3 regions of the Streptomyces durmitorensis genome follow, and region 1 is predicted to be linked to each of the others. Evidence: riboswitches for the same ligand, from Rfam matches in the RefSeq annotation. Region 1 holds a riboswitch; each other region holds the start of a gene.
The links. A riboswitch is a leader RNA that binds a small molecule or an ion and turns the genes downstream of it on or off. The one in region 1 is predicted to bind cobalamin.
Positions count from the first base shown of each region.

Region 2: another riboswitch for cobalamin. It lies ahead of M4V62_RS05185 (energy-coupling factor ABC transporter permease); the one in region 1 lies ahead of M4V62_RS26620 (CbtB domain-containing protein).
Region 3: another riboswitch for cobalamin. It lies ahead of metE (5-methyltetrahydropteroyltriglutamate--homocysteine S-methyltransferase); the one in region 1 lies ahead of M4V62_RS26620 (CbtB domain-containing protein).

Region 1 covers NZ_CP097289.1:5,942,955-5,947,157, reverse strand. Annotated here, with positions in the region: gene M4V62_RS26630 (glycoside hydrolase family 6 protein) at 1-887, opposite strand, end outside; gene M4V62_RS26625 (ANTAR domain-containing protein) at 1,049-1,804, shown strand; cobalamin riboswitch at 2,139-2,260, shown strand; gene M4V62_RS26620 (CbtB domain-containing protein) at 2,293-2,514, shown strand; gene M4V62_RS26615 (CbtA family protein) at 2,535-3,380, shown strand; gene M4V62_RS26610 (class F sortase) at 3,361-4,038, opposite strand; gene M4V62_RS26605 (hypothetical protein) at 4,054-4,203, opposite strand, start outside.
Region 2 covers NZ_CP097289.1:1,084,833-1,089,035, reverse strand. Annotated here, with positions in the region: gene mmsB (3-hydroxyisobutyrate dehydrogenase) at 1-521, shown strand, start outside; gene M4V62_RS05190 (enoyl-CoA hydratase) at 518-1,354, shown strand; cobalamin riboswitch at 1,515-1,698, shown strand; gene M4V62_RS05185 (energy-coupling factor ABC transporter permease) at 1,729-2,502, shown strand; gene M4V62_RS05180 (energy-coupling factor ABC transporter substrate-binding protein) at 2,502-2,906, shown strand; gene cbiQ (cobalt ECF transporter T component CbiQ) at 2,913-3,662, shown strand; gene M4V62_RS05170 (energy-coupling factor ABC transporter ATP-binding protein) at 3,659-4,203, shown strand, end outside.
Region 3 covers NZ_CP097289.1:1,097,118-1,101,320, forward strand. Annotated here, with positions in the region: gene aceB (malate synthase A) at 1-1,312, shown strand, start outside; gene M4V62_RS05230 (3-hydroxybutyryl-CoA dehydrogenase) at 1,309-2,178, shown strand; cobalamin riboswitch at 2,372-2,589, shown strand; gene metE (5-methyltetrahydropteroyltriglutamate--homocysteine S-methyltransferase) at 2,750-4,203, shown strand, end outside.

The DNA of each region.
Region 1 (4,203 bases):
GCCTCGCCGAGCGCGCGGCCCGGCGGGTTGCACCAGGTGTCCTTGCCCTTGGTGTACGCGCCGTTGCCGTTGCGCGCGGTGTCGATGACGAACGGCTTGTTGCCGATCTTCGCCGACAGCTTCTTGCCGAACTCCGTGCTGGCCTCGGTCGTCTGGAAGTTCGAGACGTTCACCGAGAAGCCGTCGGCCTGCTCGACGCCCGACCACTTCAGGGGCTCCCAGAGCGAGTCGGGGTTCTTCCAGCCCGCGTTGCCCGCGTCCAGGTACACCTTGGTGTTCTTCAGGGACTTGAGCTTCTCGATGGCACCCTTGAGGAGGTCGTACCGCTCCTCGTGAAACTCCTCCGGCGTGCAGTTGTCGACCATGTGGAGCACCGCGTCCGGCTCCAGGATGACCGTGGCGTTGCGGTCACCGATGCCCTTCGCCACCTGGTCGATGAAGGTGCGGTAGGCGTTGCCGTCGGCCGCGCCGCCGCCCGAGTACTGGCCGCAGTCGCGGTGCGGGATGTTGTAGAGGACCAACAGGGCGTCACGGTCGGCCTTCTGGGCGGCCTCGGTGAAACCGCGCGCCTGGTCCTCCGCGTTCTCCGGGATGATCCACTCCGCGACGGGCTGCTCGGCGATCTTGCGGATCAGCTCGGCGTCGTCCTTCTTGCCGTCCTTCTCGTACGTGGCGACCTGCTTGGCCGCGTTGCCGTCCGGGTTGACCCAGTACGGGTCGGTGCCCTTCGGCTGTTGCTCGACCGGGTTCCCCGACGACTCCTCGTTGCCCGAACCGTCATCGGAGGAGCACCCCGACAGCAGCAGCGCAGCCCCCGCAAACGCCGCCGCAGCCTTCACCCCCCGGGCCGCGATCCGATGACCGCGGCCGGTGCCTTTGTGGTACATCCACTCCCCCTTGGGTGCACTGTCCGATTCTCAATCCTGACATACGCACTCCCGGCCCACGAGGCCCGCCCGTCCGCTGCGGAGAGCTGTTGGATACCTGTTACAGCCCGGCGCCCGGGGGTAGGCGCAGTGCGCGGGGTGGCGCTCTTGGGGAGGAGATCATGCGGGATCACACCTCTGAACTACGGCTGGCCGAAGTCCTGGTGGAGACCACCAACACTCTGGACGACGACTTCGACCCGGAGCGCTACCTGAGCCGGGTCGCGGGCCACTGCGTGGAGCTGCTCGACGCCACTGCCGCCGGCGTCATCTTCGACGGCACCGGCACGCCGGGGGTGGCCGCCGGGGGCCACCCCCGGGACCTGGCGCTCGACCTGCTAGGGGCCCAGCAGAGCGGTGGGCCCTGCGTGGAGAGCCTCGGCACGGGCCTCGCGGTGCCGCCCGTGCGGCTCGCGGCGGACGAACCCGCCGACCGCTGGCCGGAGTTCACGGCGCTGGCCCGCCGCCGCGGCATCGGGATGACGTACGCGGTCCCGCTGCGGCAGCGCGAGACACTGCTCGGCGCGCTGAACGTCTTCGTGCCCGAGAACTCCCGGACCCGCCACACCGACGGGGAGTTGCGTCTGGCGCAGGCGATCGCCGACGCCGCAGCGGTAGGCCTGCACAACCACCGTGCCTACACGGAGTATCGGGTTCTCGCGATACAGCTCCAGGGCGCTCTGACCAGCCGTATACGCATCGAACAGGCCAAGGGCATACTCGCCGAACGCTGGCACACCGGTGTCGACGAGGCCTTTGACGCGCTGCGGCGGTACGCGCGCAGAGAACGGCTGGTCATGGAGGTGGTCGCCACCGAAGTGATCAAGGGATCGCTCGACGACGCCGCACTGCGCGGCAGTTGGTCCGAACCTTCCTGACGGCCGCTCCGAGGACCATCATCACCTGCGATGATCACAGAGAGGAATCGGATCACGACTTGGCGTCAATCCACCCCTAGGCTCCAGCGCTCATCCGTTCTAGAGTCGTCACAACGGCCCAAGCCCCCGGCCTGATCGTCCATCCCGCACTGCGGGGTTGGTCACCGAACCTCCCGCGCCGGCGCCGGGTTACTCCCGCAGCTCGTGCGCGCGCGGTCGAGGACCAGCCCGGTCGACGGCTCCGGGGGGAGCGGGCCGCCGACCGGGCCGGGTTGTCCTGATACAGGTTCCATTGACAGTGTCCATGACCAACTGGGACTCTCCGGGCGACAAGTCCACACATCGAGGCGATGGTTGACAGGAACCCGGTGCGATTCCGGGGCGGGCCCGCCACTGTGACCGCACGCCAGCCTGGGGTGCGGAAGTCAGGAACTGAGCCGTCGTACTCCTGCTTCGGGGCGTGGAAACCCCAGAGGAGGCCCTTCGACATGTCACTGCACACCGCAGCATCGGGCACCGACAGGACGGCGGTCCAGGCCGCCACGGTCCACACCCGCGACTGGCTCATCGCCTCGGCCGCGGTCATCGTCGCGCTGATCGCGCTCTACGCGGTCTTCTTCGACAACGGCTCGCTGATCTCCGCGACCGGCAGCTATCTGCACGAGTTCGCCCACGACGGCAGGCACCTCTTCGGTGCCCCGTGCCACTGACCGGGGACGGACACGGCGCCATGCCATCCCCTGCGTCCTCTCCCCCGCCTCCCCCGTCCTCACCTGTCCTGCCCCTGCTCGGCCGCGGTCTCGTGGCGGGAGGAGCGGCGGGCCTCGCGGCCGGTCTCTTCTCCCTGCTCCTCACCGAGCCGCTGATGGACCGGGCGATCCGCGCCGAGGAGAAGCGCGCGGCGGCCGAGGAGCACGCGCACGGCGCCGCTCAGGCGGCACAGCACCACGAGGAGCTGTTCACGCGCTCCACCCAGCACGCGGGGCTCGTGGTCTCCGCGGTCGTCGCCGGTCTGGCCATCGGCGTCCTCTTCGCCGTGGCGTACGCCCTGGTGCACCGCCGCGACCCGCACGCGAGCCCATGGCCGCGGGCCCTCGCCTTCGCGGGAGCCGCGTTCCTCGCCGTCTCCCTGCTGCCCGGTCTGCGCTACCCGGCGAACCCGCCGGGCGTCGGCGACTCGGGCACGGTCGGCGAGCGGCAGGCGCTGTGGCTCGCCTCCGTCGCGATCGGCGTCCTCGGCATGTTCCTGGCCCGGCAGGTGTACGTACGCCTGACGGCCAGATCCGTACCGGCGAGGCAGATCGCGGCGGCCCTCACGACGGTCGCCGTCCTCACCGCGCTCTTCCTCCTCCCGGACAACCCCGACCCGGTCCCGGTGGACGCGACGCTCCTGTGGGACTTCCGCGTCCTCTCGGTCGCCTCGCACGCCCTGTTGTGGGCCGTGTTCGCGGCGGTCTTCGGAGGCCTTGGCCTGCGGTCCTTCCGGGAAGGGGCCGCCAGGGGTGCCACCGTGGGCGCGAGGACGGCGGGAGTGCCCTCGCGCCCCGGCGCCACCCCTACCGCCCCACCCCGGTGAGGTAGGCGGACACCACCACGTTCGCCGAGTACGTCTTGCTCGCCCGGTCGAACGTGCCGCCGCACGTGATCAGGCGCAGCTCGGCGCGGCCCTCCTCGTGGGGGCCGTACGCCTTCTTCGCGTCGAAGCGGTCCCGGCTGAGGACCTGGACGTCGTCCACGGTGAACTCCGCGACCGAGCCGTCGTCGCGGGCCACCCGGACCTTCTCGCCGGGCCGCATGGCGCTGAGGTCGTAGAAGACCGCGGGGCGCGTCTCGGTGTCGACGTGGCCGACGAACAGGGAGGTGCCCGCGGCGCCGGGGCGCGTACCGCCGCCGTACCAGCCGACGGAGCCCGCCTCCTCGAACGGCGGCGGATCGATGGCGCCGTCCTGATCGAGCCCGCGGACGACCACGGGTGCCCGCACCTTCAGCGAGGGGACATCCACGCGCTGCGGCTTGGCGGCGCCCAACGGCTTGTGCGCGTCCGGGAGTTCGACACCGAACGGCCGCCCCACCGCGGCGACGTCACCGGTCGTGGGCTCCGAGACACCGCCGCGTACGTCCGTGATCTCGCTGCCCCACAGCCAGAGCCCCACGAGCAGCAGCGCCCAGGCGACCCCGGTGAGGAATCGCCCGTGCCCGGCCGGCTGCCCCGCCGGCTTCTCATGGCCCGACACGTCGGCCGCCACCCGTCACTCGGAGCGGCGCCGGCGGACGCTGCGGAACGCCACGGCCACGGCCGCCACCCCGGCGAGCACCAGGCCGATCACCGCGTGCCGGGTGCCGGGCCCCGCCTCCTGGCTGTGCGCGGCGAGCTGCGCGGTGCCGCCGCCGCCCGCGCG
Region 2 (4,203 bases), 4.9 Mb from region 1:
GCACGCTCACCTTCATGGCGGGCGGCGGCGAAGCCGAGTTCGCCGAGGCCGAGCCGCTCCTGACGGTCATGGGCAGGAAGGCGGTGCACTGCGGCGGGCCCGGCGCGGGTCAGGCCGCGAAGATCTGCAACAACATGATCCTCGGGGTCTCGATGATCGCGGTGAGCGAGGCGTTCGTACTCGGCGAGAGCCTCGGCCTCTCCCCTCAGGCCCTGTTCGACGTGGCGTCGACCGCGTCCGGCCAGTGCTGGGCCCTGACCGTCAACTGTCCGGTGCCGGGCCCCGTCCCGGGCAGCCCCGCCAACCGCGACTACCGCCCCGGGTTCGCCGCCCCGCTGATGGCCAAGGACCTCGGCCTGGCGGCCAACGCCCTTGCAGCCAGTGGGATCGACGCCCAACTCGGCCTCAAGGCGGCTGAGTTGTACGCCACTTACGCGCAGGGAGCCGGAGCGGACCAGGACTTCTCCGGGATCGTCAACACCATCAGGCACCACAAGGCAGGGGACGGGGACGACGCATGACCACGGAGACCACGGAGACCACGGAGACCGCGGAGACCGCGGAGACGGCTGAGGCCACGGAGTCGTACGAGACGATCCGCATCGAGCGGAAAGGCCGCACCGCGCTGCTCACGCTCGACCGCCCCAAGTCCCTGAACGCACTCAACCTCCAAGTGATGAACGAGATCGTCGCCGCGACGGCTGACCTGGACCGGGACCCGGGCATCGGCTGCATCGTCCTCACCGGATCACCGAAGGCGTTCGCCGCCGGGGCCGACATCAAGGAGATGCGGCCCCAGAGCTACATGGACATGTACCTCAGCGACTGGTTCACCGCCTGGGACCGGCTCGGGGCGCTGCGCACGCCGACGGTCGCGGCCGTCTCTGGTTACGCGCTCGGCGGAGGCTGCGAGCTGGCCATGCTGTGCGACATCCTGCTGGCCGCCGACACCGCCGTGTTCGGACAGCCCGAGATCAAACTGGGCGTCATCCCCGGCATCGGCGGCTCGCAGCGGCTGACCCGAGCGGTGGGGAAGGCCAAGGCCATGGAGATGTGTCTGACCGGCAGGACCATGGACGCCGACGAGGCTGAGCGGGCCGGGCTCGTCTCCCGGGTGGTGCCCGCCGGTGATCTCGTCGGCGAGGCACTCGCCGTCGCCGAGACCGTCGCGGGGATGTCCCTGCCCGTCGCGATGATGGCGAAGGAGGCGGTGTCACGCGCCTTCGAGACGACCCTCGCGGAGGGCGTCCGCTTCGAACGCCGCCTTTTCCACGCCGTGTTCGCGACCGCGGACCAGAAGGAGGGGATGGCCGCCTTCGTCGAGAAGCGACAGCCCGGCTTCACGCACTCTTGACCCTCCACCCGCTCCCCGACGCCCGAAGAAGGCGTGGCGCGCGCCAGGTGTGCACGCACCGGGCACAGGGGCTGACCAGGGGCGTACGCCCTGGTCGTGTGCGCTCGCGCGTGCCACAGCTGCGGTGGTCCCGCAAGTTGTCAGGAATCTCGGTCGCGCACTAAGGTCACCACGCCTTGGTGAACGGGAAATCCGGTGTGATGCCGGTGCGGCCCTCGCCACTGTGATCGGGAAGTCCGGCTCCAGCCCTCGCGGCAGCCACTGGGTGCTCACGCACCCGGGAAGGCGGAGTCCGGTCGGTACGACCCGTCAGCCAGGAGACCGGCCAAGGCACGTTGTCCATCCACGAGGTGCTGGAGAGGGTCTGCTTAGCCATGCACATAGCCGAGGGTTTCCTCCCACCGGCGCACGCGATCGCCTGGGGCGTAGCGTCCGCGCCGTTCGTCGTCCACGGAGTCCGCTCCCTGACCCGTGAGGTCAAGGAGCACCCGGAGAGCACCCTGCTCCTGGGAGCCTCCGGTGCCTTCACATTTGTCCTTTCCGCACTCAAAATCCCTTCCGTCACGGGCAGTTGCTCGCACCCGACGGGAACCGGGCTCGGCGCGATCCTGTTCCGGCCGCCGATCATGACGGTGCTCGGCACCATCACCCTGCTGTTCCAGGCCCTGCTGCTCGCCCACGGCGGGCTCACCACGCTCGGCGCCAACGTGTTCTCCATGGCGATCGTCGGGCCATGGGCCGGATACGCCGTCTACCGGCTCCTGAAGCGGTACGACGTGCCGCTCATGGTCGCCGTGTTCTTCGGCGCGTTCGTCGCCGACCTGTCCACGTACTGCGTCACCAGCGTCCAGCTGGCCATGGCGTTCCCCGACCCCAGCAGCGGATTCATCGGCGCCCTGGGCAAGTTCGGCGGCATCTTCGCCGTCACGCAGATCCCCCTGGCCGTCAGCGAGGGACTGCTCACCGTCATCGTGATGCGGCTGCTCGTGCAGTCCAGCAAGGGTGAGCTGACGCGGCTCGGCGTGCTCCTCCAGGGCAAGCGGTCGGCCACCAAGGCGACGGAGACGGCGACGACGGAGAAGACCGCGACGACGGAGGAGACCGCGGCGACGGAGAAGACGACGACGGAGACGGGGGCCAGCGCCTGATGAGCCGGAACGCGAAGATCAACACTCTGCTGCTCCTCATCGTCGCCGCGCTCGCGGTACTGCCGTTGGCGCTCGGTCTCGGCGACGACGAGAAGGAGCCGTTCGCCGGGGCCGACGCCCAGGCCGAGACCGCGATCACCGAGATCAATCCGGACTACGAACCCTGGTTCTCGCCGCTGTACGAACCCCCCTCCGGGGAGGTCGAGTCGGCGCTCTTCGCCCTGCAGGCGGCGCTGGGCGCGGGCGTCCTCGCGTACTACTTCGGTCTGCGCAAGGGACGCAGGCAGGGCGCGGAGATCGCACGGTCGCAGGAGGCACCCGCACCCGCACCCGCCCCCGCATCCGCCCCCACGGAGCAGACAACCGATGCGGAGGGCGCCCGGCCAGAGACCGAGCAGGTCTGACCCGGCGTGCTCCCCATCGACGCGGCGGCGCACAGCAGTCGCTGGCGCCGCCGCCATCCCGTGGACAAGGCCGTGCTCGGGCTCGGCCTCACCGTCCTTGCCGTCTCCCTGCCGCCCTGGCCGGGTGCCGCCCTGGTCCTGGTCGCCGCGCTCGTCGTGCTGCTCGGGCCCGCCGGTGTGCCGCCGCGCAAACTGTGGCGCGCCTACCGCGTGCCGCTCGGCTTCTGCGTCACCGGCGCCCTGACCCTGATCGTGCAACTCGGCGGGCCCGAAGGGTTCGTCACGCTGGCCGACGGCGGCCCCGCGCGGGCCGGCGGTCTGCTCCTGCGCACCTCGGCGGCCTCGCTCGGTGTCCTGCTCTTCGCCTTCACCACACCGATGTCGGATCTGCTGCCCCGCCTGGTGAAGGCGGGCGTACCGGCGCCGGTCGTGGACGTCGCCCTGGTCATGTACCGCATGAGCTTCCTGCTCCTGGACTCCATGAGCAGGATCCGGCAGGCGCAGGCCGCGCGCCTCGGCCACACCACCCGGGCCGCCACCTGGCGCTCCCTCGGCGGCCTCGGCGCCACCGCGTTCGTGCGGGCCTTCGACCGGGCGACGCGATTGCAGGCCGGGCTCGCCGGGCGTGGCTACGACGGAACCCTGCGGGTGCTCGTGCCCGACGCCAGGGTCTCCCGGGGCTTCGTGGCCGTCAGCGCGGTACTCCTCACGGGCCTGGTGGCCCTCACCCTCGTACTGGAAAGGCTTCTTCCATGAGCGAGCCGAGCGCTCCTCGCGAGCGAGAGGCGAGCGAGACCCTGGTCGCTCTGCGCGCCGCTTCCTACGCGTACGAAGAAGGGCCCACCGTGCTCAGCGGCCTGGACTTCGACGTCACCGAGGGGCGCGCGCTTGCGCTCCTCGGCCGCAACGGCAGCGGCAAGACCACCCTCATGCGGCTGCTGAGCGGCGGACTCCGCCCGGACCAGGGCGGATTGACGCTCGGGGGCACCCCCGTGACGTACGACCGCAAGGGTCTGACCCGGCTGCGCACCACCGTGCAGCTGGTCGTCCAGGACCCGGACGACCAGCTGTTCGCGGCCTCGGTCGAGCAGGACGTGTCCTTCGGGCCGCTGAACCTGGGTCTTTCCGACGCCGAGGTCCGGGCGCGGGTCGCCGAGGCGCTCGCCGCGCTCGACATCAGCGCCCTGGCGGACCGGCCGACGCATCTGCTCTCCTACGGCCAGCGGAAGCGGACGGCCATCGCCGGCGCCGTGGCGATGCGGCCGCGCGTACTGATCCTCGACGAGCCGACGGCGGG
Region 3 (4,203 bases), 4.8 Mb from region 1:
CACGGGACCGCCGGAGCGCGGCATGGCGGTCAACGCCCTCAACTCCGGTGCGCAGGTGTGGATGGCGGACTTCGAGGACGCCACCTCGCCCACCTGGGACAACATCGTCGGCGGTCACCTGAACCTGCTCGACGCCATCGAGCGCAGGATCGACTTCAGCACACCGGAGGGCAAGCGTTACCGGCTCGGCGAGCAGGTCGCGACCATCGTCGTCCGCCCGCGCGGCTGGCACCTGACCGAGGAGCACCTGCTGATCGACGGGCGGCCCGCGCCCGCATCGCTCGTGGACTTCGGGCTCTACTTCTTCCACTGCGCCCAGCGGCAGATCGACGCCGGACACGGCCCGTACTTCTACCTTCCGAAGCTGGAGAACCGCGACGAGGCCCGGCTGTGGAACGACGTGTTCGTGCTCGCCCAGGACCTCCTCGGCATCCCCCGCGGCACGATCCGCGCCACCGTCCTGATCGAGACCATCACGGCGGCCTTCCAGATGGAGGAGATCCTCTACGAGCTCCGCGAGCACAGCTCCGGCCTCAACGCGGGCCGCTGGGACTACCTCTTCAGCCTCATCAAGACCTTCGGCCACCGCACCGACTTCCTGCTGCCCGACCGGGCGAAGGTCACCATGACGGCCCCCTTCATGCGCGCGTACACCGAACTCCTCGTCCGCACCTGCCACAAGCGCGGCGCCCACGCCATCGGCGGCATGGCCGCCCACGTTCCCGGCAAGGACCCGGACGCCCACCAGGCGGCCCTCGCCACGGTGCGGCTCGACAAGGAGCGCGAGGCCGAGGACGGTTTCGACGGCTCCTGGGTCGCCCACCCCGCCCTTGTGCCCGTCTGCCGCGCGGTGTTCGACGGGGTGCTCGACACGCGCCCGCATCAGATCGACCGCACCCGCGACGACGTCGAGGTGACGGCGGCCCGGCTGCTCTCCGTGCGCCGCATCAGCGCGCCACCGACGTCCGAGGGCGTACGCACCAACATCGCTGTCGCCCTGCGCTACTTCGCCGCGTGGCTGCACGGGCAGGGAGCCGTCGACCTGTACGGGCTGATGGAGGACGCCGCCACCGCCGAGATCGCCCGGGTGCAGATCTGGCAGTGGCTGCGCCACCGGGTCGTGGATCGCGCGACGGTCCTCGAACTGGTGGAGGACGAGCTCGCCGCCCTGGGCGCGGAGTACCCGTGGGCCCCTCTCGACGAAGTCCGTGGCCTCTTCGAACGGACAGCCCTGGCACGGGAGTTGCCCGCGTTCTTCACCACGGATGCCTACAGCCGTCACCTCGTGCGCCGCCCGGAGGGACAGTCATGACCATGGCCATCCGGCGGGTCGGTGTGGTGGGCGGGGGCCAGATGGGCGCCGGGATCGCCGAGGTGTGTGCCCGCGCCGGCCTGGACACCGTGGTCTGCGAGGCCGACGCCCTCGCCGCACGCGCCGCCGCCGAGCGGGTCACCGTGTCGCTCGAACGCGCCGTCCAGCGCGGCAAGTTGGACCGCATCGGCGCCGAGGACGCGCTGGCCCGCATGGTCTTCACCGGCAGCCTCGACGACCTGGCCGACCGCCAGCTCGTCGTCGAGGCCGTCGTGGAGGACACTGCGGCCAAGACGGAGATCTTCACCACCCTGGACAAGGTCGTCGAGGACCCCGAAGCGATCCTGGCCACCAACACCTCCTCCATCCCGGTCATGCGTCTGGGGATGGCGACCCGGCGTGCCGACCGTGTCCTCGGGCTGCACTTCTTCAACCCCGCCCCCGTGCTTCCCCTGGTCGAGGTCGTGTCCTCGCTGCACACGGCCGCACGGACCGTCGCCGCCGTCGAGGACTTCGCCACGCACACCCTGGGCAAGACGGTCGTACGGTCCCAGGACAGAGCGGGCTTCGTCGTGAACGCGCTGCTCGTCCCCTACCTCCTCTCGGCGATCCGGATGACCGAGTCCGGCTTCGCCACGCCCGCCGACGTGGACGCGGGCATGGAGCTGGGCTGCGCCCACCCGATGGGGCCGCTGAAGCTGGCGGACCTGATCGGCCTCGACACGGTCGCCTCCATCGCGGCATCGCTCTACGAAGAGTTCAAGGAACCCCTGTACGCCCCGCCGCCGCTGCTCCAGCGCATGGTGGAGGCGGGGCTGCTCGGCCGCAAGAGCGGCCGCGGGTTCCACACCTACGACCGGGGCTGAGGGGCCCGGGTCCGCCGCCGGGCCGAGGGGCCCGCGGCTGCTGTGAGCGGGCGCGCGGAACAGAGTGGTGATCTGTTCCGCGCGCCCTCATGTGCTGATCCAGGTCCCCGCACGTGTGGATCCGGGTGGGGTCCGTGTCTCACCTCACGGTCCGAAATGTGATCAGTACTGCCCAGGAGGCCGAACACCCTCTAGCCTGACCTGTGCAGCTGGTTCGCCCTGTCCGCCAGGCAGACGCGTCGTAAGAGGGAACCCGGTGGGAATCCGGGACTGCCCCGCAGCGGTGAGTGGGAACGACCGCCGTCATACGCACTGGATCCGAGCGCGGATCCGGGAAGCGACGGCCAGTAGGAACCTGCCTCGGCAGGTGTGCCCGCGAGTCCGAAGACCTGCCCGTTGCCCGTACGTGACCCCTCACGTACGGACATCCCGGTGACCTCGTGGGCGGGTCGGCGTCAGATCAGGTGGAGCACCGTGCCGCGGGCACGCGTTCGGTCCATCCGGTTCGTCATCCCTTCGCGTCCGTGTCCCGTCCCGGGATCTCAGGAGTCATCTCGCGAAGGAGATTTCCGTGACAGCGAAGCCCGCAGCCGCGGCAGCACGGGCCACCGTGTACGGCTACCCCCGCCAGGGCCCCAACCGGGAACTGAAGAAGGCCGTCGAGGGTTACTGGAAGGGCCGCGTCACCGCAGACGCCCTCCGGGACACCGCGGCGCAACTGCGCCGGTCCACCTGGCAGCACCTGGCCGACGCAGGCATCCACGAAGTGCCGACCGGCGACTTCTCGTACTACGACCACGTCCTGGACACCAGCGTCATGGTCGGCGCCGTCCCCCAGCGGCACCGCGAGGCCGTCGAAACCGACGCGCTCGACGGCTATTTCGCGATGGCTCGCGGCACGCAGGACGTGGCGCCCCTTGAGATGACCAAGTGGTTCGACACCAACTACCACTACCTCGTGCCGGAGCTCGGCCCCGACACCGTCTTCACCGCCGACTCCGCCAAGCAGGTCGCCGAGCTGACGGAGGCCATCGCGCTCGGCCTCGTGGCCCGGCCGGTGCTCGTCGGCCCGGTCACCTATCTGCTGCTCGCCAAGCCCGCGCCCGGCGTGGCCGCCGACTTCGAGCCGCTCACCCTCCTGGACCGCCTGCTGCCCGTCTACGCCGAGGTCCTCGCCGACCTGCGCGCCGCGGGCGCCGAGTGGGTGCAGCTCGACGAGCCCGCCCTGGTCCAGGACCGCACCCCGGCCGAGCTCAACGCCGCCACCCGCGCCTACCGCGATCTCGGTGCGCTCACCGACCGCCCTCAGCTCGTCGTCGGCTCGTACTTCGGCAGGCTCGGCGACGCGCTTCCGGTGCTCGCCAAGGCGCCGGTCGAGGGCCTCGCCCTGGACTTCACCGAGGCTGCCGCGAGCCAGCTGGAGGATCTCGCCGCCGTCGGCGGGCTGCCCGGCAAGCGTCTGGTCGCGGGCGTCGTCAACGGCCGCAACATCTGGATCAACGACCTGGAGAAGTCCCTCAGCACACTGGGCACGCTTCTGGGCCTCGCAGACCGGGTCGACGTCTCCGCGTCCTGCTCCCTGCTTCACGTCCCGCTGGACGCCACCGCCGAACGGGACATCGACCCGCAGATCGCCCGCTGGCTGGCCTTCGCCCACCAGAAGACCGCCGAGATCGCCACGCTGGCCCGCGGCCTGGCCCAGGGCACGGGCGCCATCACGGCCGAACTGTCCGCCAACCGCGCCGGCCTGGCGTCCCGCTCGGGCTCGGCCCTCACCCACGACCCGGCCGTACGCTCCCGCGTCGCCGCGATCACCGGCGCCGACGCCCGCCGCGCCCACGCCTACCCGGAGCGTGCGGCGGCCCAGCGGACCCGGCTCGGCCTTCCGCAGCTGCCCACGACCACCATCGGCTCCTTCCCCCAGACCACCGAACTGCGCACGGCACGCGCCGACTTGCGTGCGGGCCGTCTCGACACGTCCGGCTACGAGGAGCGCATCAAGAACGAGATCCGCGAGGTCCTCGC